4 regions of the Clostridium budayi genome follow, and region 1 is predicted to be linked to each of the others. Evidence: riboswitches for the same ligand, from Rfam matches in the RefSeq annotation. Region 1 holds a riboswitch; each other region holds the start of a gene.
The links. A riboswitch is a leader RNA that binds a small molecule or an ion and turns the genes downstream of it on or off. The one in region 1 is predicted to bind lysine.
Positions count from the first base shown of each region.

Region 2: another riboswitch for lysine. It lies ahead of lysA (diaminopimelate decarboxylase); the one in region 1 lies ahead of ACZ5TJ_RS06445 (APC family permease).
Region 3: another riboswitch for lysine. It lies ahead of ACZ5TJ_RS00115 (Na+/H+ antiporter NhaC family protein); the one in region 1 lies ahead of ACZ5TJ_RS06445 (APC family permease).
Region 4: another riboswitch for lysine. It lies ahead of ACZ5TJ_RS09270 (amino acid permease); the one in region 1 lies ahead of ACZ5TJ_RS06445 (APC family permease).

Region 1 covers NZ_AP042456.1:1,372,586-1,380,832, reverse strand. Annotated here, with positions in the region: gene ACZ5TJ_RS06475 (metallophosphoesterase) at 1-284, opposite strand, end outside; gene ACZ5TJ_RS06470 (serine hydroxymethyltransferase) at 415-1,650, opposite strand; gene ACZ5TJ_RS06465 (threonine/serine exporter family protein) at 1,856-2,620, shown strand; gene ACZ5TJ_RS06460 (threonine/serine exporter family protein) at 2,624-3,079, shown strand; gene ACZ5TJ_RS06455 (hypothetical protein) at 3,095-4,096, opposite strand; gene ACZ5TJ_RS06450 (ClbS/DfsB family four-helix bundle protein) at 4,203-4,718, opposite strand; gene ACZ5TJ_RS06445 (APC family permease) at 4,942-6,267, opposite strand; lysine riboswitch at 6,347-6,520, opposite strand; gene ACZ5TJ_RS06440 (APC family permease) at 6,756-8,247, shown strand, end outside.
Region 2 covers NZ_AP042456.1:609,812-618,058, reverse strand. Annotated here, with positions in the region: gene ACZ5TJ_RS02885 (HelD family protein) at 1-1,491, opposite strand, end outside; gene ftsH (ATP-dependent zinc metalloprotease FtsH) at 1,515-3,563, opposite strand; gene lepB (signal peptidase I) at 3,590-4,177, opposite strand; gene ACZ5TJ_RS02870 (DUF3006 domain-containing protein) at 4,177-4,398, opposite strand; gene lepB (signal peptidase I) at 4,612-5,118, opposite strand; gene lysA (diaminopimelate decarboxylase) at 5,131-6,426, opposite strand; lysine riboswitch at 6,591-6,754, opposite strand; gene ACZ5TJ_RS02855 (beta/alpha barrel domain-containing protein) at 6,873-7,553, opposite strand; gene ACZ5TJ_RS02850 (DUF1576 domain-containing protein) at 7,723-8,247, shown strand, end outside.
Region 3 covers NZ_AP042456.1:21,898-30,144, forward strand. Annotated here, with positions in the region: gene ACZ5TJ_RS00110 (Hsp20 family protein) at 1-501, opposite strand, end outside; gene ACZ5TJ_RS00115 (Na+/H+ antiporter NhaC family protein) at 628-2,349, opposite strand; lysine riboswitch at 2,465-2,640, opposite strand; gene ACZ5TJ_RS00120 (aminopeptidase P family protein) at 2,727-3,977, opposite strand; gene ACZ5TJ_RS00125 (ACT domain-containing protein) at 4,000-4,440, opposite strand; gene ACZ5TJ_RS00130 (dicarboxylate/amino acid:cation symporter) at 4,690-5,850, shown strand; gene ACZ5TJ_RS00135 (ABC transporter ATP-binding protein) at 5,967-6,728, opposite strand; gene ACZ5TJ_RS00140 (FecCD family ABC transporter permease) at 6,729-7,775, opposite strand; gene ACZ5TJ_RS00145 (ABC transporter substrate-binding protein) at 7,777-8,247, opposite strand, start outside.
Region 4 covers NZ_AP042456.1:1,941,855-1,950,101, reverse strand. Annotated here, with positions in the region: gene ACZ5TJ_RS09295 (DegV family protein) at 1-392, shown strand, start outside; gene ACZ5TJ_RS09290 (putative ABC transporter permease) at 499-1,305, shown strand; gene ACZ5TJ_RS09285 (putative ABC transporter permease) at 1,371-2,150, shown strand; gene trmB (tRNA (guanosine(46)-N7)-methyltransferase TrmB) at 2,226-2,882, shown strand; gene ACZ5TJ_RS09275 (HD domain-containing phosphohydrolase) at 3,005-4,741, shown strand; lysine riboswitch at 4,815-4,990, shown strand; gene ACZ5TJ_RS09270 (amino acid permease) at 5,095-6,573, shown strand; gene deoD (purine-nucleoside phosphorylase) at 6,691-7,407, shown strand; gene ACZ5TJ_RS09260 (RNA-binding protein) at 7,555-7,995, shown strand; gene ACZ5TJ_RS09255 (GGDEF domain-containing protein) at 8,122-8,247, shown strand, end outside.

The DNA.
Region 1 (8,247 bases):
TTAAATCTATTATAGATATTAAATATGTCTTTATAATTATAAGCAATATCACGGCAATTTTTATTTTTCCAAAGTTCATCTCCATCTCCAACTTCAATTAAAGTAAATTCTTCTCTATAATAAAAATTTAATGCTGCTTTATAAATATTTTTATTACCTATTAGTGAATCTCCAAATCCCCCATCACCTCTATGAACATCACTTATAAAGACTATCTTTGAATCTGAATCAATATCTACAACATCACTGTTTTTTAATATCCTATATAACTTTTTCTTTCCCATATCCCCTTACACCTAAAATATTGTTTCTTTTATAATATATTCTTATATAAATTAGGTGCTAAATAATTTTCATTAGTACTTTTTTATAAAAAAGAAGGCAAATTTTATAATCTGCCTTCTTAAAATCTAATTATCTATACATCTTATGTTTTGAACTTAATTTTCTAACTCTATTTATTAACTCTTCTGAGCCTTCTTCTCTGCTTTCTATAACATCATTAATTATAGATGCAATTTCTTTCATATCTTCTTCATCATATCCTTTAGTTGTAACTGCTGCAGTTCCAATTCTAACTCCTGATGTTACAAATGGACTCTTAGTTTCATTTGGTACAGTATTTTTATTTAAAGTAATTCCTATTGAATCTAAAAGATGTTCTGCTTCTTTTCCTGTTATATTTTTATTAGTTAAATCAACTAATATTAAATGGTTATCAGTTCCTCCAGATACAAGTTTAAATCCATGTTTTACAAGTTCATCACCTAACACCTTACAGTTATTTATAACCATTTTTATATAATCTTTAAAACTTGGATCTAAAGCTTCTTTAAAGCATACAGCCTTAGCTGCAATAATATGCATAAGTGGTCCACCTTGCATACCTGGGAATATATTTTTATCTAATGCCTTAGCATACTTCTCTTTGCAAAGTATAAGTCCGCCTCTTGGTCCTCTTAAAGTCTTATGAGTAGTTGTTGTTACAAAATCTGCATATTCAACAGGTGACATATGGTATCCTGCTGCAACAAGTCCTGCAATATGAGCCATATCTACCATGAAGTAAGCCCCAACTTCATCACATATTTCTCTAAACTTTTTAAAATCTATTTCTCTAGAATATGCACTTGCTCCTGCAACAATAAGTTTTGGTTTGCATTCTAATGCTATTTTTCTAACTTCATCATAATCAATTACTTCAGTCTCTTTTGATACTCCATAATATACAAAGTTAAATAATTTACCTGAAAAATTAACAGGTGATCCATGAGTTAAATGTCCCCCATGGCTTAAATCCATTCCAAGAACAGTATCTCCTGGTTCTAATATTGTAAAATATACTGCCATATTAGCTTGAGACCCTGAGTGTGGTTGAACATTTGCATGTTCAGCACCAAATAATCTCTTTGCTCTTTCTCTTGCTATATCTTCTATTTCATCTACTACATAGCAACCGCCATAATATCTCTTTCCTGGATATCCTTCTGCATATTTATTTGTTAAATATGATCCCATAGCTTCCATTACAGCTTCACTTGCAAAATTCTCTGATGCAATAAGTTCAATTCCATTTTCTTGTCTTTCAAGTTCTTTCTCTATAAGAGAATATACTTCGTTGTCATTTTTTGATATTTGATCAAAATTCATTTTATCACCCCAAAATTTATTTATTATTTAAGATTATAATTATTTATACATATTTTTTCAATCTTTTTAAAATAATTTTCCTATTATTCTTATTATATTCATATTGTTTTCTACATTTAAAAAATATAAATCTCATATCTTTATTATATAGCAATTTTTTTATGATATAATACAATTACAATTTAATATGAGGGGTTGATGGCTTTTGGACATAAATAAATTACTACATTTATCTACTTATGCTGGTAAAATAATGCTCCAAAGTGGTGCAGAAATATATAGGGTAGAAGAAACTATTTGCAAAATATGCGAATCTTATGATATAGATGAAGCAAGTAGCTTTGTAACACCGACGGGCATTATGGTTTCTATTTGCTATAACAATCAAACTTACTCCTTTATAAAAAGGGTTACCGTAGGAGGAGTAGACTTACATAAGATTGAGCGAATAAATGACTTATCTAGGAGAATAGCCGCTATTAAACCATCTTTCGATTTAATAGAAGATGAACTTAGAGAAATAAATAATACACCAAGATATTCTTATTCATTTACGTTATTTGCGTCAGCGCTTGCAGCTGGCTGTTTTTGTTACCTTTTTGGAGGTAATATTTATGATTCTATTGCTGCTTTTTTAATTGGAATATTAATAAAAATTTTAGCAATTGAGTTCGAGAAAATGTCATTAAACGAATTTTTTATTAACACAATTTGTGCAGGAGCTGCGGCCACATCTGCAATTTTGTGTTTGAATTTAGGTTTTGTGACTAATATAGATAACACTATAATAGGTTCTATTATGCTTTTAGTACCTGGTCTTGCTATTACAAATGCTATTAGAGATATGATAGCTGGAGATTATTTAGCTGGAATTATAAAAACTAGCGAAGCATTTTTAGTTGCAATTGCTATTGCAGTTGGTACTGGTGGCGTTATTAGCTTCTGGCTTAACGTTTTAGGAGGTGTTTAAATGATAATTTTAGAAACTCTCCTTTCATTTATAGCAACATTTGGATTTGGTGTAATTTTTAATATACATGGAAAAAATCTTTTATTTGCTTCAATCGGTGGTGCTATCAGTTGGTTTGTATATGCACTTTCATTGAAATTTGCTCTATCTGTACCAGCATCTATGTTTATTGCCGCTGTTGCTTTTAGTATATATTCTGAAATACTTGCAAGAAAATTAAAAACACCAGTTACAACACTTGTTATAACTGCTTTAATCCCTCTTGTGCCTGGTTCTGGAATGTACTATACGATGTATCAAGTAGTAACTGGTGATGTTGATAAAGCACTAGAACTTGGTTTAAACACTCTAGCAAGTGCAGGCTCTTTAGCACTTGGAGTAATTTTTGTTTCAACAATAACTAGAAGATATTATAGCGTAAAACTTAAACTTAAAAATAAGAAAAAGCTTGAAAATTAATCAAGCTTTTTTTATTTATTTTAAAATATTATTTAGTCCATTTAACTTTTTATTTAATTCTTCTATATCAACAACTTCTTCAAACTCACTTGAAGGGAATTTAATATCTTTTTTAGTCTCAATATATTTATTTAAAGCACTACTACCTCTTGAAAACTCGCATAATTCAACACTTAAAAGACATTCCATAAAGTATAAATCCCTAAAATCACTGTATTCTTTTAATACATCTTTAATAACAGTACTTTCTTCACTATAAAGTCCCCTTTGATGAAGCGCTTTAATCTTATTTAGTAATAATCTTTTATATATATTTTCATCACTATTTTCGTCTCTCTTAGTTAGAGCTTTATCATAGCTCTTAATAGCTTCTTTATAATTTCCTATCTTTCCATATTCATTTCCTAATTTAAAATAGTAATTAAGATTTTTAAAACTATCACCTAAATTAATTAAGGTGTCTATCTTCTCTTTAGTACTTTCTAAAATAGCAAATGAGTACTTATCATTTTCATAGCTATATATTTCTATATCAGTAAATCCTATAGACTTTCCACCATAATTTTTATAAATACTTTCATATATACCATCACAAATATTTTCATTAAACCTTATATTAGAATCTTTTTTAAATAATCTTAATGAGTTATAAGACATTCTTCTTTTTCCTTCTATAATTGAAATTTTTCTAATATAAAGCCCCTTAAAATCATCAGCTTCATTTAAAATTTTAATAATATTTTCTTTTCCATCATCTGATAAAATCTCTTCATTATTTAAAATTAATATCCATTTAGAATTAGACTTATCAATTAATATATTTTTATAATTACAGTTTTCCTTATAATCATATATATTCGTATTATTAAAACTTCTTACTGCTTCTAAATTATCTTTCAATCCAATATTTAAAACATTTATTTCATCTGCTATATCTTTAATACTATCTAACAATTCTAGTATATTATCGCTATCATTTTTAGCCATTATACAAACGCTTAATAAAGTCTTTTTCATTATATATTCCTCCTATATTTTTCTTCTAAAATATATATGAAAAAAACTTATGTAATATTACAAAATATTTTAAACAAGATGCTCTCAGCTTCAAATCAATCTGTATTTATCTATATCTTACTTTTTTCCATTTTCTAACCTTTGTTCTAAATGATTTAAATGGTGCAACAGTATTAACATGAATCCATCTCCATATTGGCCAATTTGATGGAGTTGATGATGACCATTTCCTTCCTCCTCTATGAAATAGTTCTTCATCTGTATAATTGTTTATTAATTTTATAATTTCTTCTTCCTTCTTTATAAATTCAGCACATAATTCTTTAAGCGTAAATTTGCTATATTCTTCGTAAAAACTATTATATAAACCACCAAGATTATTCCATTTATACTCTGGAGTTGGAGTTATGACAATCTTCCCTTCCTGTTCTTCTCTTTCCCAGCTAAGTAATAAATTCATCCATCCTAATTGATATGCAATCATTTGATTTGGAGTTCTATCCACTTCATCTAGTAATATATCTTTATCCTTTTCATCAATATCATCAAATTCTTGTATAAATAATTTAGCACGATTTGAAATTTCTAAAATTAATTCCTGTTTATTCTGATATCCTATCATTTTTTCACCACTTTCTAATTCTCATTCATCAATATAACTAAATCTTAACTGCAATTATTCTTTATATTATTATTGTACATAATATATGGATTATAATTCCAGCAAAAATATAAATATAACATCATTTAATGATGCATGAATTAAATTAGCTATTTTTTATTTAAATTGGGTTATATGAATAAAAATAAAGAGTGCCAATCATTTTGACACTCTAAAATATCTTTTAAACTTCTTCTATTTTATTTTTATGATGGTTATATATATAGAATGGAATTCCTATTAACATAAGTATGAATCCCCACATTACTGTTTCAGCTCCAGAACCATATATAGTCCATATTGAATAAATAAATGCTAATAGTGGAACTATAGCTCTTTTTATAAATATTTTAAACGTAAATTCTTTTTCACCCTTAAACATTAACATTATTTCAGCAGCTGATGTTAAAAGGTATATTGGTAAGAATGATAAAGTAGCTAATATGGTAATAAAAGTAAATGCCGAAACCATGCTCTTTTGGAAGTTCATGATTAAAAGAATATTTACTAAAACTGATCCCATTATTAAAGCATTTGCTGGAGTTTCATATTTTGGATGAAGTTTTCCAAAGAATTTAGGGAATACCCCATCTTCTCCGGCTGCAAAAGCCACACGAGCAGTTGATAAAAGCCATCCGATTGTTGTTCCAAGTATACATACAACTACAGCTATAGTTATTGGCTTACCAATTGCTGTTCCTAAGAACTTTGTTAATATATCAGTAAGTGGTGCTTGACTATTTGCAAGTTCTGCATTTGACATTGCTCCCATACTAGCAACACTTATTAAGATATATACTATAGCAGCAATTATCATTCCATATATTGTACTCTTCTTTACATTCTTTTCTGGATTTTTTATTTCTCCAGCAGTAACTGTTGCACTTTCAAGACCAACAAAAGCCCAAAGTGTTGATGTAGCTGCAAGTGAAACTGTTCCTAATCCTTTTCCTTCTGGTATTAAAGGTAATATGTTTGCTGAATCAAAATTAATAAATGCTACTATAATAAATATTGCAAAAAATGCAATTTTAAATACTGTAGCTATAGTTTGAAGCTTTCCTGCTTTTTTTACACCTATTATATTTATAATTGTAAATATCCATAATATTGCACTAGTATATATTATTGAAGCTAATGGATCTCTTAAAAATGGAATAACAGCTGCACTATAACTTGAAAGTGCTACTATTATAGCTGCATTTCCAATCCAAGAACCATTCCAATAAAGCCATGCACTTAAAAATCCCGTAAATTCACCAAATGCTATCTTTGTATATTGATATGCTCCTCCAGTTGTAGGATATTTTGAACCAAGGTTTGCAAAAGACATTGCAATAAGTATTGATCCTGCTGTTGTTAATACCCAAGCTATAATCGTTGCAAGTGGTCCTGATAATTGTGCTAATGTTGCAGGAAGCATAAATACTCCTGAACCTATCATGTTACCACATACAAGCATAGTGGCCATAAACAAGCTAATTTCTTTTTTTAAGTTTCTTTCTTCCATGTTCCCCTCCTAAGTAAATTCGGGCAAAAAAATAAGCCCTAAAGCTATAAACTTTGAGCTTGCATAAATTTATTACAAACACAAAGATAGCTCACCACATAAGTATTGTGGCAGTTTTGCATATGTTATATACAAACCCAACATATACTCTTAAAGCATTAAGTATATATTTCGGCAATAATACCTTTTTTATTAAATCATCGTGCTTACCTCATTAATAATACTCTTTATTATTGCGACCTCTATCTTATATCAATTAATAATATTTTAATTTTTTATTAACTCAGTCAATTGTATAAAAAATATTTATACTTGTCAATTATTTTTTAAATTTGTCTTATTATGTAAGATTCTGCCTATTAACTTCTTTATTCAAAAAAACTTTATATTCTTTTAAACTTAGTGTATTAAGTGTTAATAACAAGTTCACTAGTTCAGCTTATAATTTAAAAATCGTTTCAAAAAAAATCATTATAGAGGTGGAATTTATGAAAATTTCTCATTTATTAATTGGGAAACCATTAATGACAAAAGAACTTAAAAATCAAAAATATAATGCATTGTGGGGACTTCCTATATTATCAAGCGATGCTATATCTTCTGTTGCTTATGCAGGAGCTGCAATACTTGGTGTTTTAATACCCTACGCAGGACTTGCATCATATAAGTACATGTTATTAGTTACAATAGCTATATTGCTTTTAATGTTCTTTTTAATATGTTCTTATAAACAAGTTATAGATTGCTATCCAACTGGAGGTGGTGCTTATATAGTTGCCAAAGATAACTTTGGAACAAAAGCTAGCTTACTTGCAGCATCAGCTTTAATAGTAGATTATATACTAACTGTTGCAGTTAGTAGTACTGCAAGTTGTGATGCTATAACATCAGCATTTCCAGTTCTTTCTAAATATAAGATTATTATTACAATATTACTTATATTATTTTTAACTATTGGAAACTTACGTGGAATTAGAGAGTCTTCAAAGCTATTTGGTATTCCTACTTATCTTTTCGCATTTTCTATTATCTTTATGATAGTAGTTGGTATTATAAAAGTTAAAGTTTTAGGATATACTCCAAAGCCAATATATGAACTACCAAGTTTCTCTAAATCCATAACCGCTTTACTATTTTTAAAAGCTTTTGCTTCAGGTTGTACAGCATTAACTGGAATTGAAGCTGTTAGTAATGCAGTTCCAGCTTTTAAAGAACCATCACAAAAGAATGCCAAACATGTTTTATATTTCTTAGGATTATTAGTATTTTTAATACTTGGCGGACTATCATATTTATCAACGCTTTATTATACAATTCCTAATGAATCTCAAACTTTAATATCTCAAATGGCAACTGAAATTTTTGGAAATAATATTTTTTATTATATAATTCAGTTTACAACAGCAATAATATTGCTTATGGCTGCAAATACTGCATTTTCTGGACTTCCTCTTCTTTGGTCAATAATATCAAAGGATGGATTTGCACCAAGACAATTAGGTAATGTAGGAAGGAGACTTAGTTACTCAAATGGTATTATTTTATTATCAACAATTTCAATATTGTTAGTTATTATATTTAAAGGAGATTTAGAGCTATTATTACCACTTTACGCTATAGGTGTATTTATATCTTTTACAGTTTCTCAAAGTGGTATGTTAGTTAAATGGCATAGATTAAGACCAAAAGGATGGAGGCATAAAGCATTTGTAAATGGTGTTGGACTTGTAGTAAGTGCATTTACTTTAATAGTAATTACAGTTTCAAAATTTACTCATGGTGCTTGGATTATATGTATTATAATTCCTATACTAGTCTTTAGTATGCTTAGAGTTAAAAAATATTACGACTATGCATATAACCAATTAAAAATTAATTCTTGTGAAAATATAACTGAATATGCAAAAGTTCCTCATAAAAATCATACAGTGTTACTTATAGATTCTCTTAATAAGAGTTTTGTAAAGTGTTATAACTACG
Region 2 (8,247 bases), 760 kb from region 1:
AGCTTCATCTATAACTACATGTTTATATTCTTTCTTAGATTTTTTACCTTCTAATTTAATCATTAAGTAAAGAATTCCTGCAAGATCCATATATCCTAAATCTGTAGTATTTGTAGCTTTCTTATATATATCTACTACATCTTCATGTAAAATCCAAGTATTTAACTCATCTCTTGCATTCATTACATATCTTATGATTTCTCTTATTCTTAATCTTCTTTGGAAATCTAAATTATTTTTTTCAAATATAAGATCTTCTTCTTTAATAGATTTAATTTTTTCTTCTATATCTTTATTAAGCTTCCAAACATACTCATCTCTCTTATCTTTTATCTTTGAGATAAGTATTCTTTTTATCTTCTCACTTCTTCTAAATAAAGGCATATAAGCATAGTGCTTATCAAATAATTCCTTTATTTCTTCTTTTGATACAATCTCTTCACCATCGAATATTACAGGTTTTATATTGAAGTAATTTCCATTCATTTCCTGTACTTTTTTATCTAACTCTTTAGCAAAGCTTTTAGAACTTTTCTCTTTATAATCTAGTAAAGATTTTTCATCACCTTGCATTGCTTTTTCGATGTAATAAGAGAACTCAGTGAAGTTTTCTTTTAATCCTATTTCTTTTATAGCAAAAGACTCAAAAGTCATATTATCTATTCCATCTTCACCTAAAGATGGTAAAACACCATTTATATAATCCATAAAAATATCATTTGGACCAAGGATAAGAACTTTATCTCCAAATTGTTTTCTAAAATTATATAAAAGATATGATACTCTATGAAGGGCTATTGTTGTTTTACCTGATCCAGCAACACCATTTACAACAACAACCTTATCTTTTGGTGCTCTTATTATCTCATCTTGTTCTTCTTGTATTGTCATTACTATATCTTTAAGCTTATCAGAAGAATTATTAGTTAAAACCATTTGAAGTATTTCATCTTTAACATCTAATGCTGAATCAAATACCCCTTTAAGTTCTCCACGTTTAACTATAAGTTGTCTTCTGCCTAAAATATCTGCTTCAATTTCACCAACTGGTGATTCGTAAGAAGATTTTCCAAGAGTTCCTTTATAGAAAAGTGATGCAATAGGAGCACGCCAGTCAACAATAACTGGCTCAAAGCTTCCTTCTTTAGTTAATCCAAATCTTCCTATATATATTTCTTCAGCGGTTCTATCGCCATCTTCAATAAATGTTACTTTCCCAAAGTATGGTGATTCTTTTAAAATAGTATATTCTTTAAGCTTCTTATCAATACTTTTATATGCCTCTTCTTTTACATAAGCTTCATGGTCAAAGTATTCTAATATTTTATCTTCATCATCTCTATACTCTTCTATAACCTTTTTTCTATAATCAACAATATATTCTGTTATATATTTTCTTTTATTTATATAATTTAATATTTCTTCATTCAATAAACTTATAGTTTGATTTAAGTGTTTTTCTTCTGTCAGAAAATCTAGATTATTATTCACTATATTCTATATCTCCTTTAAATTTAAATTTCATCCTTATCTGGAGTGTTTTCCTCTTCTTTAGTATTGCCATCTTTATTATCTTTTAAAAGGTCTAAGCTTTCTTCATCCACTACAGTTTCTAAGAAAGCAGTTTCTTCATTTGTTCCTTCATTCATAAGAACATCTTCTTTTTTTCTTTCATTTTTGCTTTCTTGAATTATTCTAGCTTCTCTTTTTTCTTTTTCTTTTCTCTTTTCTTCTGCTTCTCTTTTAGCTCTTATTTCTGGATATTTTTCATAAACTATTTCCATGAATTCATCTCCAAAAATTGTTTCTTTATCAAGAAGTACATTTGAAATCTTATCTAATAAGTCTCTATTTTCTTTTAATAACATTCTAGCTCTATTGTGAGCTTCTCTTATTATTTTTAATACTTCTTTATCTACTAATGTTGAAGTTTCTTCACTACAATTTCTAACTGCTCTACCATCTAAATATCTATTTTGAATAGATTCAAGAGCCATCATATCAAATGTATCTGTCATACCATATACAGTTACCATACTTCTAGCTGTTTGAGTTGCTCTTTCAATATCATTTGAAGCACCTGTTGATACTAAGTTAAATACTTCTTCTTCAGCAGCTCTTCCACCTAGCATTACAGTTATTTGATTTAATAACTCTTCTCTAGAAATTAAATACTTTTCTTCTTCTGGTAATTGCATAGTATAACCAAGTGCACCCATAGTTCTTGGTACTATTGTAATTTTATGAACAGGGTCTCCATCTGAAAGTGCTGCAACTAAAGCATGCCCAACTTCGTGGAATGCAACTGCCTTTCTTTCCTTAGGAGATAAAATTCTATCTTTCTTTTCTTTACCTGCTATTATATCTTCAACAGCTTCCCTTAAATCGTCTTGGATAACTTCTTTCCTTCCTTGTCTAACAGCTCTAAGTGCTGCTTCATTCATTATGTTTGCAAGGTCTGCCCCAACTGCACCTGGAGTACTCTTTGCAATTTCTTTTAAATCTACATCTTCTCCAAGTTTAATATCTTTAGCGTGAACTCTAAGTATCGCTTCTCTTCCTGGGAAGTCTGGTCTATCAACTATTACTCTTCTATCAAATCTACCAGGTCTTAGTAATGCTTTATCTAATATTTCTGGTCTATTTGTAGCTGCAAGTATTACTATACCTTTTGATGAATCAAATCCATCCATTTCTGCAAGTAATTGATTTAGTGTTTGTTCTCTTTCATCATTACTTTGAAGTTGGCTATCTCTGCTCTTACCAACAGCATCAATTTCATCTATAAATATGATACATGGTGCTTTTTCTTGAGCATCTTTAAATAGTTCTCTAACCCTCTTTGCACCAGCACCAACAAACATTTCAACGAAACTTGAACCTGCAATTGAGAAGAATGGTACTTTAGCTTCTCCTGCAACTGCCTTGGCAAGTAATGTTTTACCTGTTCCTGGAGGTCCAACTAAAAGTACACCTTTTGGAAGCTTAGCTCCTATTTCTGTATACTTACTTGGATCATTTAAAAAATCAATAACTTCTTCTAATGATTCTTTTGCTTCTTCTTGACCTGCAACATCTTTAAATGTTACTCCAATTTCATCTTCCATATAAACTTTAGCATTATTTTTTCCCATTGACATCATGCCGCCACCCATTTTGCCTGCCATCTTAGAAAATAGGAATCTCCACATAACAAAGAATAATATTATTGGTAATCCATAAATTAATAAGAAATCAAATATAGGTGATTGTTTAGGATTTTGACCTGTTACATCAATGTGTGCTGCGTTAAGTTCTTTAAGTAAATCATCATTTTTAATATTTACAGTATATAAAGTTTTTCCTTTAAGATCACTCTTATCATTTGGAGTGATTATTAAATTATCGCTTGTTATTACAACTTTAGAAATTTGCTCATTTTTAACCATCTCTTGGAACTTGGTATACGTAATTTCTTTATTCATAGAAGTTTCTCTTACGTAGTTAAAAGACGCTATTATAACTAAAGCTATTATAAAATATATAATCCCACTTTTATTTCTTTTTTTATTTTCTTGTTGCATTTACTCCACCTCTCTCTTTTGTATTATTATTCTAGTAAGCCAATTCTATTTAGCGGATATATTCTAATTTGTGCTTTTCCTCTTATATCACTACCATCAATGTACGGATTCTTCCAAAAACGTGCATCATTAGAATTTGCCCTATTGTCTCCTAAGAAGAAATACTTTCCTTCTGGAACTTTATATTCCCCATATGTATCCATTGGATTTTTAACATATGGCTCATCTAATTTCTTTCCATTTACGTATACAACTCCACCATCAATCTTAATTGTATCTCCTGGAAGACCAATTAATCTTTTAATAACTGTTTCATTTAATTCCTTAGAATCAAAAACTACAATATCTCCCCTATGTAGCTTTTCTGGATTGTAAACCCTTGTTACAAAAAGATTGTCACCAACATTTAATGTTGGTTCCATTGAGGAACTAGGAATGTATACTTTAAATATCAAGAACTTGTTAATAAGTACTGCAAGGACAACTGCTATGATTACTGGTAATACCCAATCAAAAAATAAATTGTTTTTCTTAGATAAACTATTCTTTTTATTTCTTTCTGTTCTTTTCTCTGTATAATCTGTAATTTTTATTTCGTTTTTTTCTTCATTCATTATTCCTCCCACATCCCTTTCATAAGCTCATTTATCTCATCAATACGTTTTTGTGTAGCTTCCTTATTAAAGATATATTCTTCCCCAATCTTATAAAGTACATCTCCTTCTTTTAAAGGTTCTTTTACTTTGCTTTTAGGGATTTTTATCATTTTACTACTAGATGTTTCAAGGATATAATGTTCTGATTCTATTCTATCAACTATATATTTTTCCTTCATAAATATATTATCGACCTTTTTAACCTTTCTGAAAATTCCATATTCTTTAATAATTATAACATACTTTTTTGTCAATTTTCTTTCAGTAATATTTAATTTATTAAGGTTTTTGAAAAATTTATTTTCATTTTGTTAATAAGAAAAGCTATTTTCATAAATATCATTCATATATCTATAAGAATGTAATTTATAAAAATAGCTTATATTAATTATCTAATTTATACTACCAAAATTTTTAATAGGTGCAATTCTAATTTGAGTTTTTCCCTCGATGTCTTTTTCATCAATATATGGATTAACCCAATATCTTGAATCAGCTGAATTTGCACGATTATCTCCTAAGAAAAAATACTTTCCTTCTGGAACTTCATAACTTCCAAAAGTTTCTTGCGGATACTTTACATAATCTTCTTCTAACTTTTCTCCATTTACATATAGTGAATCACCATTTATATTAATCTTATCTCCAGGTAATCCTATTACTCTCTTAATCATAGTTTTCTCACATTCCTCATTATAGAAAACTAATATATCCCCTCTTTTAATGTTATCAAAGTTATATACCTTTGTTGCTAAAAATTTATCTCCTACATTTATCGTAGGTTCCATAGAGCCAGTTGGAACTTCAACTCTAAATATTAAGAACTTATTTATAAGCACTGCAACTACAATTGCTGAAGCTATCGGAATAACCCAATTTTTAATAAATCTAACACCCATATTTTCTCCTTATTAACCCACTTCATTTCTTATCATATCTTCATAACTTTCTCTCTTGCATATTACTCTACTCTCACCATCTTTAACCATAACAACTGCTGGTCTTGGAATCTTATTGTAGTTATTTGCCATTGAATATCCATAAGCACCAGTAGACATTACAGCAAGCAAATCTCCGCTTAAAACTGATGGTATTTTTATTCCTTCTAAAAGTATATCTCCAGATTCACAGCACTTTCCTGATATTGTGACCTTTTCTTTTGATTCATATATCATTCTATTTGCAACTATACATTCATACTGAGCATTATATAAAGCAGGCCTTATATTGTCTGTCATTCCTCCATCAACTGAAACATACTTTCTAATAGATGGAATATTTTTTATAGAACCTATAGTATATAGTGTTAATCCAGTATTACCAACTATTGATCTTCCAGGTTCAATTATAAGTGTCGGTCTTTTTAGTCCTATCTCTTTACAGACATTATCTACTTTATTTAAAATAGCTTCGCAATATTCTTTTGTTTCTTTTGGAGAATCATCTTTACTATAATAAATACCAAATCCTCCACCTAAATCTAGTTCTTCAATTAGGTATCCTGTTTTCTCCTCTATTCTTTTCATAAGTTTTATCATTACTTCGGAAGCCTCTTCATAAGGTTCAATATCAAAAATTTGTGAACCTATATGACAGTGAAGACCGCACAAATTAACATTTTTTAATTTTATGGCTCTATTTATTGCATTTATAATATTATCTCCAACTGGTGCAAAACCAAACTTTGAGTCTATTTGTCCAGTTTTTATATACTCGTGAGTATGAGCTTCAATTCCTGGTGTTATTCTTAAATAAATATTTTGAATTCTATCTTGTTCTTTTGCCTTTTGATTTAGCTGCTCTATTTCATAAAGGTTATCAACAACAAAAGTTCCAACACCAAGACGTACCCCCATATCAATCTCTTCTAATGTTTTATTATTTCCATGGAATAGTACCTTATCAAGTGGAAATCCTGCTTTATATGCTGTATAAAGTTCTCCACCTGAAACTACGTCTAAATATAATCCTTCTTCATTTATTAAATTACACATTGCAAGAGTTAAAAATGCTTTTCCTGCATATGCTACTTTATTTCCTCTACTACCACATTTAAATGAGCTATAATATTTTCTACAATTGTTTCTTAAAAATTCTTCATCCATTACATATAAAGGAGTTCCATACTTTTCTACTAACTTTGTAGCTTTTATTCCTCCAATTACTAAAGAATTTTCCTCTGTTTTCATAGTACCAAATAATTTCATAAACGATTCCTCCACTCTATTTTAAGTAAAACAAAACGCCACAGAACAAACTGTGACGGGTAATAGCGTGTGGGGTTATAAGGTCTACTTATCACGTAAAAAATATTCAACAATAAAAAGTATTATAAATACTACTTATATAATTAAATATTAGATATGCAATTCGTCCTTGTAGCTCTCCACGTTATGTGACAGTTATACATATGTTATATGTATACCCAGAGTTATATCTTGCAAATATAACCCTTCGGCCGATTTTCCTTTCTTTTTCCTTCATAGATTGCGTCTCGAGAAAAATACTAATAATTTCGGCACCTCTACCCTAGGGCTGTTTCTTTTACCATAATATTATATTTTTATATTATTGTACCATATTTTTCTATTTTTTCAATAAAATTTTTCATTTAGTTAAAATCTAATACATTTTTCTAAATTTGTATGTATTTTTAAATACCTTTTTCTCTATATACGTCCATAAGGTCTCCCATAATCTCAGCTGATGATGGTGGTGTATAACTTATAACGTTAGCTCCTGCTTCTATTGTTGCTATTATACTCTCTTCTGTTGGTCCACCTGTTGCTATTATAGGAATCAATGGATACTTTTCTCTTATTTTTCTAACTATTCTTGGAGTATTTTTTCCTCCTGAAACATTTAATATAGTAGCACCTGAATTTAATCTATCATCTATATCTGTATCTTCTGATACTATAGTTACTACTATTGGGATATCTACAGTTTTTCTAATTCTTTTAAGAATACTATTTGAAGTTGGTGCATTTACAACTACTCCTATAGCTCCTTTAAACTCTGCATCTAGAGCTAAGTTTACAACTCTTCTTCCTTGAGTTATTCCTCCACCTACTCCACAAAATACTGGAACATCCGCTGCTGTTATTATAGCTTCTGTTATTTTGGGTTGGGGCGTAAATGGATATACCGCCATAATAGCATCTGCATTTGTATTTTTTATCATTGCAACATCAGTTGAAAACATTATAGATTTTATTCTTTTTCCAAAGATTTTTATACCACTACATCTTCTTATTACTGATGGCGCTTCTATTATATGATTTCTCAATGTACCTGATATTTCTGGTACGTATTTTTCATTCTCCTTAATCATTTACTTTCTCCCTCCAAAATATCTAATAACTTTACACTTTATTATAGCCTTAACTTTTATTTCTGAAAATATTTTATATTAAAAAATTTTCAACATTTTATTATAGATAACGTATACATTTATATATTATAATATTTATAACTCTATAAATTGAGGTGAATAGACTGTGATGACAAAACGTAAGCTTTTTTTACCTTACAAAATATTAATTGCTTTATACCTATTTTTTATTGTTACAGCCTTTTTTGTTGATTCACCTAATGAGATTTTAACTGGTTTAAAATCAATTATATTAACTCCAGATATTTTAATAACAGATTATATATCTATTGGGGGAATCGGTGCTACTTTAATAAATGCTGCACTTACTAGCTTAATTAGTATTTTGATATTATACCTTCTAGGTATAAAGCCAAATGGATCAACTATAATGGCCTTATGGCTTATGACTGGTTTCTCTTTCTTTGGAAAAAATATTCTTAATATATGGCCTGTTATGTTTGGTGTTTATTTATTTTCAAAGTATCAAAAAGCTCCACTACTAAATTATGCACTAGTTATGATTCTATCAACAACTCTAGCTCCAACAGTAAGTCAACTTAGATTTACTTCTAATAATATTTTACTAGGATCATTAGGTGGCGGATTAATTGGAGTATTAATAGGTTTTATATTAGCTCCAATTGCAGCTCAT
Region 3 (8,247 bases), 1.4 Mb from region 1:
ATCATTATTAGAAGTTCCCACTATTACATCTCTATACTTTGGAAGCTCAAGTTTTAATTTATAATTTCTATATGATACTTTAAGTCTTGTAGCATCTGCTTCTGGGACATAAAACTCTCTACTAAATTCATTACCAAATTGCATTACAGTCATAGTCATATTATATCCATTAGAATATACCCTATTATTTCTGATATTTAGATAAATATATCCATCTTTATAATCTATTCTTATATTATCTTTATCAATACCTGGGAAATTCCCTTCAATTAAGTACTTGTCCTCTTTATCTATCATATTTGCGCTCATTGCAAAATTCATATTATTAAATCCCTGATTAAACCCTTGGTTAAAATCTTGATTAAAGTTATATGAAAAACCTGAATTAAATAAATTATTTACTACACTATCAATAATATTACTATTATTCATAAAAGCATTAAATGTTTGCGTGAATATGTTAGTAAAATCATTGCCTCCATTTATAGGATTTCTATTCATATTAAAATCTCCAAATATAAGTTTTCCTCTATATAAAGTATTATAAAAGAAGTAAAAATGGTACAAATTATATATAATTTATTCTAAATAAAAAACTATAGCTTTAATAAGCCATAGTTTTTATTTTTAAGATTCTTCCACAGTCTCTATAGGCTTTCCAACAAACCTTACTGCAATTATTAATGCTATTATTGCTACAGGCAATATAATGTAAATTGGAATATTAAGTCCTGCTGGGATATATCCAAATAAAATTGTAAATCCTCCAACAAATAATGCATACCACATTTGAGTTTTAACGTGGTCAATATGGTCACATCCAGCTCCCATTGAAGAAAGTATTGTTGTATCTGAAATCGGAGAACAATGATCTCCAAATATAGCTCCTGTTAAGACTGCACTTGTGCTTACTATAATATATCCCATATCCGGTGATATTGAATAAGAAAGCGGAATTGCAAGAGGCATTAATATCCCCATAGTTCCATAAGCTGTTCCTGTTGCGAATGAAATTACTGCTCCAAGTATAAATATTATGCTTGGAAGTAAGAATAGTGGAATTGAATCTGATAATAACGTTACTAAATATTTAGCTGTTCCTAAATCTTTAATAACAGAACTTAATGACCATGCAAGAAGCAGAATTACTCCTGTGATTATAAGGCCTTTCATACCATCTATCCATACATCTATGGCTTCTGAAATTGTGAATATCTTCTTTAAAACAGCCATTAAAATTGCAACTATTGAAGCAAATATTGCTGATTGGAAAAGTGCTGTTGAAGCATCTGCTGCACTAAATGTTTGTTGAATTGCTTCAAATGAGAAAGGTGAGTTATTTAATACGCTTATAAGAGCAGAATCCGCTCCTGCCATTATTGCTGAATATCCACTATAATAAAAGCTTATAAGTGCTGATATTATAAGAGTTCCTATAGGAATTATTGCATTCCATACACTTAGCTTAATCCCTTCTTTAGCTTCCATTTCCTCACTTAACTTTGAATCCTTATTCTCTACTTCTTTACTTTTTATTCCCTTTCTTGCTCTTATCTCAGCAGTTCTCATTGGACCAAACTCTCTAAGCATAAGAGTTGTTATAACAACAAACGCAAGAATTAATATATTATAAAATCTAAAAGGTATTGTATTTAAAAATACTCCAAAAGCATCTACATCCATACCTATTTGAGTAAATGAATCTTTTATAAGTCCAACTTCAAGTCCTATCCATGTTGAAATTATTGCAAGCCCTGCAATTGGTGCTGCTGTTGCATCTATTATAAATGCTAATCTTTCTCTAGAAATTCTTAACTTATCAGCAACTGGTTTCATAATAGGTCCGACTATTAAAGAGTTTGCATAATCATCAAAGAAAACTAGTAATCCTAAGAACCATGTTACCATTTGAGCACTTCTTGGAGTTTTTGCTCTTCTAGCTAATGCCTCTGCAATAGCTCTAGCTCCCCCCATCTTTGAAACTAAGTTAATAACTCCTCCAATAGCTAAAACCTGAAGTATTATACCTGCATTCCAAGGGTCTGCTAATGAATTTAGAACTCTTTGTATAAAATCTAAAAACGCCTGAATTAATGAACTAAAGGCATTATGGTCAATTATTTGAAGCATAAAGCATCCAGCTAAAGTTCCTATAAATAACGAAACAACAACATTTTTAGTTATAAATGCTAATATAATTGCAACTAGTGGTGGAATTATAGTTAAAATTCCAAACTTGTCTGCATTAAGCGCTCCCTGATCAACTTCTGCTGCAAAAGCAACAGTTGACATACAAAGTGTAAGAATAATAGTAATACCTAATATTAAATAATTTCTACTTTTTCTCATGTATAAATCCCCCTTAAACTTTTCTGTGAATATTTAAAGGTTCATATCTATTTAAAAAATAAAAAAGAACCTTGAGATAGCACCCAAGGTTCTACTTATATACAGTAAAATCTACTTGAATGATAGCTCACCACAAATTTAATCTGTGACAGTCTTATGGATGTTATCCATAACCCCAGGATTACAACTTTAAAGCATTAATTGTATCCTTCGGCGATATTCCCTTTCCTATTACATCACTGTGCTTAACTCAGTAATAGTACTCTTGAATATCGCGCCTCTATCTCTTCTAATTATTCACTTATCATATTAATGTGATTATATACTCACTTCAAAATTTTGTCAATAATAAATTTAGCCCATTTTACTATATTATTTTAATGATTTTGCATAAACTCTTCTATTTCTTTAACACTTTTTATCATATTTCTTGTAAGAACTTCATTTCCATCAGCTGTTATTAAAACATCATCTTCAATTCTTACACCAATACTTTCTTCCTCAATATATATACCAGGTTCTACAGTATATACCATTCCAGCTTCTAATACAGTATCTCTTCCTGGATTATCTATATCATGTGTATCAAGACCTAAACTATGTCCTATACTATGCCAATAATATTTTAAAACCTCTTCTTTATTTTTAATAACACCAAGTTTAATACATTCCTCAGCAATCCATTCTCTTGATAATTTATTAATTTCTAAGAATTTAACTCCAGGTTTTAAATATTCAATAACCTTCTCATTAACTCTAAGAACTGCTTCATAAACTTCTTTTTGTCTTTCTGTAAATTTACCATTTACAGGTATAGTTCTTGAAATGTCACCATTATAATAATTAACTTGTGCACCAAGGTCAAAAAGAATTAAATCTCCGTCTTTAGCTTCTGAATTATTATCTACATAATGAAGTATTGTTGCATTTTTACCTGCTGCTGCAATAGTATTAAATGCATAATCACGTACTCCTCTTCTTCTGCATTCAAACTCAAAATATGCTTCTAATTCATATTCCTTCATGCCTGGCTTTATATTTTTCATTATTGATTCTACACCTTCAATTGTTATATCAATAGCCTTTTGCATTTCTAAAACTTCCTCTGGACTCTTAACAAGTCTTAAAGGTGCCATAACTGGGAATATATTTTTTATACTTACATGTGGATACTTATCTTTTAATTCTTTACAGAATTCATTACTTACTGATGGAGTACTATTAAATCCATCTCTTTCTAAATCAACATAAACAGTAAGTTCTTCACTTTCATTTAGAAGTTTATTTAAGAAAGCTTTAAAATCACCTAAATAAGCTACATCCTTTATCCCGTTTATATCATATACTTCTTCTTTTCTTATAGTCTTTCCATACCATCTTTCTTTTTCTGCATCAGTTTCCTTGATGAACATTTTGGCAGTTAATTCACCTTTTCTCTTAAATAAGACTAAAATATGATCTTCTTCATCAATACCTGTTAAATAATAAAAATTTCTATTTGGAGTAAATCTATATTGTTCATCTGCAGTTTTCTTAGGTGCATTTCCAGCAAATAATATTACTACAGAGTCATCTTTTATCTTTTCTCTAAGTCTTTCCCTATTTAATTTAAAAACTTCTTTGTTCATAACTCTCATTCCTTCCAAAACTTTATTCAACAGCTAATACTCTAACCTTTATAACATCTTCAACTTCACTTAACTTATATAAAAACTTTTTTACATCTCCTTTTATCTTTGATACGTCAAGAGTTATAGTTACATTGGCTGTCATATTTATAGGTATATCTTGATTTATTGTTAATATATTTAACTCTCTTGTTGCTATAAAATCTAATACTCTTGATAGTGCCCCAAACTTATGAGCTAATAATAACACTATTGTTATCTTTTTGCTATTAACCCCGTCTGCCATAGGATATATTGAATCCTTATATTTATAATAAGTACTTCTACTTATTCCAACCTTCTTAACACCTTCTGATATATCCTTTACCCTTCCAGTGTGTATAAGTTCTTTTACCTCCATAACCTTATAAAAGATATCCGGAAGCACGGATTCATTTACAACATAAAATTTTTCTTCTGACATAATAAATTTCCCCCTTTAATTTTTTGAACAAATAATATAATGTGTTTTTAATAGAAATGATTTTTTCTTTTAAATTTATAAATTCATTTCGTATTATCCCCAAAATCACACTTATTACTTGTTATTCTTTATTTTCTGCTCATTTCCTCTAATTATCATCTATTTTCAATAAATGAATAGACGATAAACTAATTATGTATATATAATATCATATAAAAGACACTTGTGCACGAAGGGAGAACACAAATTATGAAAAATTTAGGACTTATTCCAAAATTAATAATAGCGATTATCTTAGGATTGCTTATTGGAACCTTTATGCCAAAGGAAATTGTAAGTATATTAGCTACTTTTAATTCTATATTCGGAAACTTTTTAGGATTTATAATTCCACTTATTATATTAGGTTTTGTTGTGTGTGGTATAGCAGACCTTGGTAGTGCTGCTGGTAAGATGCTTGGTCTTACAACACTTCTTGCTTATGGCTCAACACTTATTTCTGGTTTCTTAGCTTTCTTTATTTCATCAAAAATATTCCCAAGCTTCATTAAAGCTTCATTATCTTTTGATGCAAATAATCCAGAACACAGCTTATTACCACCTATTTTTAAAATTGATATGCCACCTGTTATGTCTGTAATGAGTGCATTAATATTAGCATTCTTATTAGGACTTGGTATTGCATCAATAAAGGGTAAAACTTTATATAATATGTGTTTTGAATTCCAAGAAATAATTCAAAAGGTTATAAAAAATATTATTATTCCTCTTATCCCAATTCATATATTAGGGATATTTGCTAACATGACTTATGCTGGAGAAGTTAAAAGTATTTTCTCAGTATTTTGGAAAGTATTTTTAATTATAATACTTCTACAATTTGGAATAATATTAATACAATTTACAGTTGCAGGAACTTTAAATAAAAAAAATATATTTAAACTTCTAAAAAATCAGGTTTCAGGATACTTAACCGCTCTAGGTACTCAATCTTCTGCTGCTACAATTCCAGTAAATCTTGATGTTGCAGAGAAAAATGGAGTATCAAAAGGAGTTCGTGAATTCGTAATTCCACTATGTGCTACTATTCATCTATCAGGTAGTACAATCACTTTAACTTGTTGTTCTATTGCTGTAATGCTTCTAAACAATATGCCTTTTTCATTTACTACATTTGCAGGCTTTATCGCAATGCTTGGAATCACAATGGTTGCAGCACCTGGTGTTCCTGGTGGCGCTGTTATGGCAGCCCTTGGAGTACTTCAATCTAATTTAGGATTTAGTGAAGCACAGCTTGCATTAATGATTGCACTTTATATTGCTCAAGACAGTTTTGGAACTGCTTGTAATATATCAGGTGATAATGCAATTGCATTAATAGTAGATAAATTTAAATTTAAAAATAAATAAGTTTTTCCTTAATACATTAAATGCTGATTTCTCAGTATAAATTACTATATAAATTAAAAAACGAATCTCTTACATATGAGGTTCGTTTTTTATAATTTATAATTTTCAATATCAAATTACAAAATATAATTTATATTTAGTTTGTTAGTGTATGGATTTACATATATATGAGTATCTACCTCGAAAACTTCTTTAAACATCTCTTTAGTGAAGACTTCATCTATAGTACCCTTATTAAATATTCTTCCATCTTTAATTACATATATATAATCGCAAAAGGCAACTGCTAAATTCATATCATGAATAGTAGTAAAAATAGTTATATTTGAATCCTTTAGCATTTTCATTATTTGAATTTGATTCTTTATATCTAAATGATTAGTTGGCTCATCTAAAACTATGAAATCTGTATCTTGGCAAAGAGCCAGTGCAATCATAACTCTTTGTTTTTCTCCTCCAGATAAACTAAAAAAGCTACTATCTTTATGTTTAATTAATTCTACTTTCTTTAAAGATCTATCTATAATCTCTTCATCTTCTGAACTTATCTCTGAGAATCTACTCGTATACGAAAGTCTCCCCATTGCTACAATTTCTTTTACTGTAAAATCAAATTCTAAATGATTTTCTTGCATAACAACAGCCATTAATTTAGAAAATTCCTTATTTTTAAGTCCTTTTATATTTTTATCATCTATAAATATACTTCCTTTTTTAGGCTCCAATGTTCTATAAATATTTTTCAGTAGTGTAGTTTTCCCACAACCATTTGGACCTATTAGCCCGACAAATTGACCTTTTTTTATGTTTAAATTTATATTAGATAAAAGAGGTAAATCTTTAATATTATAATCCAAATTTTTTATTTCTAGCTTCAATTATTTATTACCTCCAAAATCATAATTATTTAGGCTTATTAAATACAAGAAAAATGGTGCTCCTAAGAGGGCTGTTACAATTCCAATTGGTATCTCTTCAGGAGATAGTACAGTTCTAGCAATAGTATCTGTAACTACCATTAATATAGATCCAATTATCATGCTAAGTGGAATTAATCTTTTATGCCTAGCTCCTATAAATTGTCTTGCTATATGTGGTACTATAAGTCCAACAAATCCAATAACTCCTGTAAATGCAACTATAATTCCAGTTAATAATGTTGATATAACTAATATATATCTAATTAAAATTTTAGTATTAACTCCTAAATTTCTTGCCATAACTTCTCCAAGAAGTAATGCATCTAAATCCTTATAAAATATAGTAGTTATTAAAAAAGCTATTATTAATGCTACTGCTGAAAATTTAACTTGATTATAATTTGCCCCAGCTAAACTTCCCATAGACCAAAACACTGCATTTTTTACTAAGCTATCATTCTTAGCATATACTATTACGAAATTTGTAATAGCAGTGAATATAAATGATACAGCGACACCTGTTAGTATAAGTCTATTTTTTAAATATCTTTTTGTTACTCCTGATATATTAAATACCATTAATGCTGATAGCATTGCTCCTAAAAATGCTCCAACTGTTATTCCAAAGCTCCCTAAAAATGAAAAGAAACCTAATACTATTGATATTGTTGCTCCTGTACTTGCACCAGAAGATATTCCAAGAATATATGGATCTGATAAGGAGTTTCTAGTTAATGTTTGCATCAATACTCCAACAAACGATAATACACTTCCAGATATAATAGCTAAAAATATTCTTGGAAGTCTTAAATTGAATATTATAGATTCCAAACTATTTTCCCAAGTTTTTTGGTAGACTTCTCTACCGAATATTTTATTTGTAAATGCTTTAAAAATTATATTAGTATCTATTTTTACTGAACCTAAAGTTATACAAATTATACTTACTAATACTAATATTAATATTAGTATTAGTAAGTATTTCTTAAAACTTTTTTCAATCATTTTAGTTGTTAAATTTATCTGGATAGAACTCTTTCGCTAATTTTTTAACTGTTCCTGGAATTCTCTCACCAGGATATAATTCAGCTAGGTCAACTTTTATAAACCTATTATTTTTTATAGCATTTACATCTTTTAATGCATCATTTGATTTTAATTCTTTTACTTTTTCCTCAAATGTCTTTCCACCATTATTAGTAGAATATTCTAAAACCATTATTACGTCTGGATTTTTGTTAACTATATCTTCAAATGATACTTGTGGGTAAGTTTTATCCATATTCCCAAATATATTTTCACCTTGTGCTAATTCTATAATATTATTGCTTAATCCTCCGCCTACTACAACAGCTTTATCAGTTCCTGAATCATAACCTAATACTTTTACCTTCTTATCAACTTTACCTATCTTGCTTGTAGTCTCCTTTAGCTCTGACTTAATCTTATTTATTACTTCATCAGCCTTATTGGGTAC
Region 4 (8,247 bases), 570 kb from region 1:
GAACTCATGGCTTTATAACTTTTGAAACATTAGAGTTCTTAAAAAAAGGAGGAAGAATTGGAAGAGTGTCTGGAACTATAGGCGAAATGTTACACTTAAAACCAATAGTTTCTTCAAATGATGATGGTGTTTTATATACTTATGCTAAGACTAGAGGAAGAAAAAAAGCATTAAGTAAAATGAGGGATATATTAGAAGAATATTTAGAAAAAGGAAAATGTAGAGTGTGGATTTTAAGTGCTGATTGTGATAAAGAGGCTTTAGAATTCTTAAAAAATGTTAAGAATTATAATAATATAACAGAAATTTCCCTAGAGGAGATAGGGGCTGCAATGGGCATACATACTGGGCCAGGAGCATTAGGAATGTGTATATATGAAGAAGAAAATTAAAGGAGTAACTAAGTTACTCCTTTTTCTTTTGTTTGAAATTACTAGAAGAAACGTGTATTATTAATCTATGATTATCTTATAAATATAGTTTAAAGGGAGAGTGAGTATGACAGTTTTAATTTTATATTTTACTATCTATAGCGTACTAGGTTGGATATGTGAATGTATATACTGTGCTGCGATAGATAAGGTATGGGTTAATAGAGGTTTTTTAAATGGTCCAGTATGTCCAGTTTATGGATTTGGAGCCCTTTTTGTAATAGGGTTATTAGATAGATTTAAAGATAATAGTATATTATTATTCATAATGGCTGTTATTTTAACTACAACGCTTGAATATGTAACTGCTGTAATTTTAGAAAAGGCATTTGATTTGAAGTGGTGGGATTATTCAAATTATAAATTAAACTATAAAGGCAGAATTTGTGTTTTGAATTCCGTTATATTTGGATTTTTATCATTATTTTTAATAGACATATTAAATCCTTTTGTAGTATCAAAAGTATCTTTATTAACTTATAATCAAATATTAATTGCTTCTACTATAATAGTAGCTATATTTATATTAGATTCTATATTAACCGTTATTTCATTAGTAGATATGAATGATATGCTAAAAAAGATATCTCAAATCAATATTGAACTTAAAAATTTCAATATGTCTATGGATAAATTTAATGATATAGAATTTAACAAAGTTTTTAATAAATTAAAAAGTACTGGAGACTTAAAAGGTTTTAAAGCTAAATTTGAAGATACATTTAGTATGTTTAAAAGAAAGAAAGGTGTATCAACTGTTCAAAATAGAATTATGAGAGCATTTCCGGACATGAAATCTAAAATGTATGGAGGAGAACAGTTTAAGAAATTTAAAGAAAGTATAGCTGATTATTTAAGTAGAAAACAAAATTAACAAAATTCTTATAAAAAAATCACCAATCTAGGTATATAATAATTATATATTTGGAGGTGATTTTTTTGAGAGAATTAATAATATATTTTACTATTTACAGCTTTTTAGGATGGGTTAGCGAAACGATATACTGTTATATTATAGATAAAAAATTTACATATAGAGGATTTTTATATGGTCCTGTTTGTCCCATATATGGATTTGGAGGCATAATTGTTACTGAATGTCTAAGTGGTATGAAAGGAAATATAGTAGAAGTATTTTTTGGAGGAATGATACTTGCATCAATATTAGAATATATTACTTCGTATGTACTTGAAAAATTATTTAATATGAAGTGGTGGGATTATTCGGAACATAAGTTTAATATAAATGGAAGAGTGTGCCTTTTAAATTCTACAATGTTTGGTATACTTGCAGTAGTTATAGTTTATGTGTTAGAACCTTTATGTAAAAATACAGTAGTTTCTATTCCACATAAAATTTTATATCCACTATCAGCTATAATAACAACAATATTTATAGTAGATACAATATTTACAGTGGCGCATCTAATACATTTAAGAGAACATTTAGAAAGTTTAAGTAATATAAAAGATGAACTTAAAGAGTTAAATATAAAGGTTGAGTCCTTTGGTGAAACTGGCGTAAGAAAATTAAAGCAAGAGCTTGAAAAGAGAAAAGGACAAAATAATGATAGATTAGAAAAGTTATTATTAAAACTTAATAATCTTAAGAAAGAAGGAAAAGAAAGCAATAGAATATTAAAAGCTTTCCCACATGCAAAACATACTAAACATCACAATCACTTGAAAGATCTAAAGTCACTTATAAATGGAAAGTAATCATTTCTGTTGTTAATAATATTCAAAATATGTATAATAGGAATGAAACTTATAAAGATGGAGTGAACGTAACATATGAGAATGAGAAAAAAGCCTTGGGCTAGACCAGAATTAGAAGGTTGTGATTTTTTTGTAATTAAGCCTAGTGATTATAAAGGAAAATGGAGAGAAACTTTTGCAAGAAAAAATAATCCTATTTATTTAGAGCTTGGATGTGGAAAAGGTACATTCATGGCAGTACATGCATCAGAAAACAAAGACATAAATTATATAGCAATAGATATAAAAGATGAAGTTTTAGTTTTAGCTAAAAGAAATATAGAAAAAGCTTTTGAAGATAAGAATGAAGTTATAGATAATGTAAAACTTATGGCACAAGAAATAGCAATAATAGATGAGATGCTAAGTGAAGAAGATGTTATAGATAGAATATATATAAATTTCTGTAATCCATGGCCAAAAGAAAGACATAAGAAGAGAAGACTTACTCATACAAGACAATTAGAAAACTATAAGAAATTCTTAAATGATAACGGTGAAATATGGTTTAAAACAGATGATGATGAACTTTTTGAAGAATCAATTGAGTATTTTAAAGAAAGTGGATTCAATATAGAGTATATAACATACGATCTTCATTCAAGTGATTTTAAGTATAATGTAACAACAGAGCACGAAGATATGTTTACAAAACAAGGTATTAAAACAAAGTTTTTAATAGCTAGAAGATAGATTTTTATTTTAAAAGAGGCTTTTTATAGTCTCTTTAATTTTATAGTAAATAAAATTATTCTAAATGTTACATATTAATAGTAAGTCTGGGCATTAAGATTTTTATAAATGGAGTGGTATTTTTGAATTTAATTGATATACTTTTAGAAAATATACCTTTTGCAATTCTTATAGCAAATAAATATAGCGAAGTAGAAATGGTAAATACAAAATTTTGCGAAATGTTGCATCTTAGTAAGGAAGATATATTAAAAAAACATATAGAACATTTATTAGATAAAATATATTTAAATGAAAATATTAAATTTAATAGAAATATAAATTTAGGAAGTAAAATTATTAAGGAATATAGTGTTTATGATAAGATAGTAGAAGTGCATGTTGTAAATGTTAATGATTATGGAAGTGAAATATCAGAAATAGTAACATTAATTGATGTTACATGGAGGGTAGGAGCAAAGAAAGAAATAATTAAACAAAAAAATATGCTAAATTCAATAATTGATGCTATACCAGAGGCAATTTTCTTTAAGGATGTAAATAGCAATTATTTAGGATGTAACTTAGCTTTTGAAAAATTATTTGATGTAAAAAGAGAGGAGATAATTGGAAAGGGCAATGAAGTATTAGCACTTTCAAAAGATGAAGCAGAAAGTTTTGTCTCTAAAGATAAAGAGGTAATGGAAACAGGTAAGTGTATCAAGGTTGAAAGTATCCATAAATATAAAAATGGTAAAGTATTTTTAGAAGATATAAAAGCTCCAATATTTGGGGAACAAAATGAGATAATAGGAGTAGTTGGTACTTCAAGAGATATTACTGAGAGAAAAAAGCTTGAAGATAAATTGACCTATTTAAGTTATAGAGATAAACTTACAGGTTTATATAATAGAACATATTTTGATAAGATAAGTAAAGAATATAATAAAAATAAAGAAGATATAATTAGTATAATAATGGGGGATATTAATGGACTAAAAATCGTTAATGATTCATTAGGTCATTTAGAAGGTGATAGATTTATAGTAGAAATTGCTAAAGTAATAAAGAAAGTAGTAAAAGATAAAGGTGAAGTAGTTAGATGGGGTGGAGATGAAATAGTTATTATTCTTAAAGGTATAGATAAAGATAACGCTGTTGAAATTTCAGAGAATATATCTTATGAATGTTTACTTGCAAACTATAAACCAGTACCTCTTAGTATTTCTCTTGGAGTTTCTAGTGGAAAAGGAAAGAGCATTGATGAGTTAATAGTTGAAGCTGAAAAAGAAGTATATAAAAATAAGCTACTAAATGATGCAACCTTAAGAAAAGCTACAATAAATTCTATTAGACGGAACATTTATAATACTTCTGAAACTAAAAAAAGAATAAAAAGAATGATGAAACTTGCTAATAAAATTGGTGAAGAGATGAATCTTAGCAAAAATGAGATGGATAATTTAAGGCGTGTAGTTAAACTTCATGACATAGGAAAAGTTGGTATACCATATGATATACTTGAAAAAGGAAATAACTTAACAAAAGAAGAAATTGAACTTATAAAGCTTCATACGGAAAAAGGATATAGAATATTGCAATCTGATAAAGATTTAAGTCATATTGCAAGTGCAGTATTAACACATCATGAAAGATGGGATGGAAAAGGATATCCATTAGGACTAGCAGGAAATAATATACCATTTTGTGCAAGAGTAGTTTACTTATTAAATGCATATGATTATATGATTAATGGCAAGGGTAAGAAACTTAGTGAAGAGGAAGCAATAGAAGCAATTAAAAAAGAGGCTGGAAAGAAGTTTGATCCAAGTCTTGTTAAAGTCTTTTTAAGGGTTTTAAAGAACTTAAAATGTAAATAAAATAATAATAAATATGTAAATGTATTGCATATATTTTAAAATCGTAAGATAATAAATAAAAAGAAAATAAAACATTTGAGGTAGAGGTGCAAATTTTAAGAGTAATATTAATGAGGTAAGCACAATGATTTAATATGAAAGGAAAATTTGCCGAAGTGTATAACTAATGCTTTAAGGTTATATTGCTGGTTTTACATATAATATGTGTAAGATTGTCACAAAGCTTTTTTGTGGAGGGCTATCATTCGAAGTAAGTAATTTTTATGTACCTTAGTTTAAGTACATTTTAATATTTCCCTGAGTGATAATTTCCTCAGGGTTTTATTTTTTCTTAAACTAAGGAGGAAAAAGTTATGGCAAAAGAAGAAAATAACGAGCTTTCAAGGGGGCTTAAGGCAAGGCATCTTAATATGATTGCAATGGGTGGATCCATTGGTACTGGTATTTTCCTTGCAATGGGAGATAGTATTCATCAAGCTGGTATTGGAGGTTCAATAGTAGCTTATGGAATAATAGGTATAATGGTTTATTTTTTAATAACAAGTCTTGGAGAAATGGCAACATTTATGCCTATATCAGGATCATTTGGAGTATATGCAACAAAATTTATTGATCCAGCTTTAGGATTTGCATTAGGATGGAACTATTGGTATAACTGGGCAATAACAATTGCTACAGAAATGGTTGCAGGTTCTTTAATTATGAAATTTTGGTTTCCAAATGTTCCAGCTTTTGTATGGAGCGTAATATTTTTAGTTATAATAGTTGGATTAAATCTTTTATCTGCAAAAGCATATGGAGAATCAGAATTTTGGTTTGCAGGAATTAAAGTTGTTACGGTAATTATATTTATGATTGTTGGTGTCCTTATAATTTTAGGAATTATGGGTGGAGATGCTGCTATTGGCTTTAAAAATATTTATGCAAATGGTGGTCCATTTGTTGGTGGCGCTAAATCAATATTTGCAATATTTTTAATTGCAGGATTCTCATTCCAAGGAACAGAACTTATAGGAATTGCAGCTGGTGAATCAGAAAATCCTGAAAAAACAATTCCAAAAGCAGTTCATACAGTATTTTGGAGAATATTGCTTTTCTATATTGGAACTATAATCGTTATTGGGTTAATAATTCCTTCAGGACTTGCAGGCGTTAATACTAGTCCATTTACAATGGTATTTGAAAGAGCTGGTATTGCAGGCGCTGCATCACTTATGAATGCTGTTATATTAACATCAGTACTATCAGCTGGTAACTCAGGTATGTATGCATCAAGCAGAATGTTATATTCTATGGCAAAGGAAGGAATGGCACCAAAGATATTTGGAAAAACAAATAAAAGAGGTGTTCCAGTTAATGCAATAATTTTAACTACAGTAATAGCATCAGCTTGTTTTTTAACAGGTATATTTGCTGAAAGTAGTGTTTATGTATGGCTTGTAGCAGCATCTGGACTTGCAGGATTTATAGCTTGGCTTGGAATAGCAGTTTGTCACTATAGATTTAGAAAAGCCTATATTCATCAAGGTAAAGATTTAAGTAAATTACCTTATAAATCTAAAATGTTCCCATTAGGACCTATTATAGCATTAGTATTATGCGCAGTTGTAATTGTAGGTCAAGGGTTTGCTTATATAAATAGTGATGGAATAGATTGGATGAGTATAATATCAGCATATATTGGAATTCCATTATTCCTTATATTATTATTTGGATATAAATTTAAAAAGAAAACAAAGATACTTAAATTAGAGGATGTAGATTTAGAAGTAGTAAATTCTAAAGAACAGGCATTTGAAGAAGTAGAAAAATTAGAGTTAGAAGAAAATTAAAGGGCTCCCTATAGGGGGGGCTTTTTCTATAATTCGACATAACATAGCAAAGGTTTACATGGACATGTTGTTATGCTATAATAATATTATGAGAAAGACTTAAGGAGGAATAAATATATGGCAAATTCAGTACCAACACCACATAATAACGCAAAATTAGGAGAAATAGCAGAAACAGTGCTTTTGCCAGGGGATCCGCTAAGAGCTAAATATATAGCAGAAACATTTTTAGAAAACCCTGTTCAATATAACACAGTTAGAGGAATGTATGGATATACAGGAACATATAAAGGAAAAAAAATATCAGTACAAGGAAGTGGAATGGGGATTCCATCAATAGGAATATATTCATATGAATTAATTCATTTCTATGGAGTTAAAAATCTTATAAGAATTGGTTCAGCAGGAGCAATTAGTGAAAATTTAAAACCTTATGATGTTGTAATTGGAATGGGAGCTTGTACAGATTCAAATTATGCAAGTCAATATAACTTACCAGGAACATATTCACCAATCGCAAGTTATGAATTATTAGATAAAGCTGTAAATGCGGCAAAAGAATTAAACATTGAAACTCATGTTGGAAATATATTATCAAGTGATGTTTTTTACGGAGAAGAAGGACTTGAAGGATTAAGAAAATGGCAAAAGATGGGGGTTTTAGCTGTTGAAATGGAATCAGCTGGACTTTATATGAATGCTGCAAGAGCTGGAGTTAATGCATTATGTATTTTAACTATATCAGACTGCCCATTTACAGGACAAGTAACAACAGCAGAAGAAAGACAAACTGCTTTTACAAGTATGATGAAAATAGCATTAGAATTAGCTTAATAGTATTAATATTTATAAATATAGGAGATGCCTTAAGTGCATCTCCTTTTTAGATTACAAATAAAAATAAGTTTATCATAAATTGTATCAAAATGTCACATAATTTAATATATTATAGTGATATTAATATATAAAGGAAAATATATTATGAACGGAATGAATCCACTATTAAATATGTTATTAGGTGGAATGGGGGGCCAAGGTGGTGGCTTTGGTGGAAATCCTCTATTAAATATGCTCATGGGCGGAATGAATCCTATGATGAGAGGTATGAACCCTATGATGGGTGGAGGCGGAATGAATCCTATGAATATGATGAATCAAATGGGGGGAATGAATCCCATGAATATGATGAATCAAATGGGAGGAATGCAACAAAATAATCCATTAATGAATATGTTCATGAACCAAATGCCTAGAAATGGCGGAGGTCAAATGAACAATATGAATAATGTTATGAATGCGATGAACAATATGAATCAAGATGATATGAATAACTTTATGGAAATGTTAATGCAAAATATGAATCCTAATTCAAATAATTTAGGAAATAATAATGTTAGTAGAAACAGAAGAAATAGAGGATAAAGTTTAATTAGAAGTTATTTTAACTTAATTGTTACAATGACTTCTTTTTTACTTAATAGAAAAATGTATCATAAGTGGTATAATTAGTTAAAAGAGGCTTACATATTGTACTACGGGGGTGTTTAAATGCGAGAAGATGAAATAAAAAGGATATTAAATAGATGTTTTGAAACGCCTACAGATATTTTAGAAGATATAAATTCTAGAAAAATAAATTTAGAGAAAAAATATGAAAATATGATAAAAAGTAAA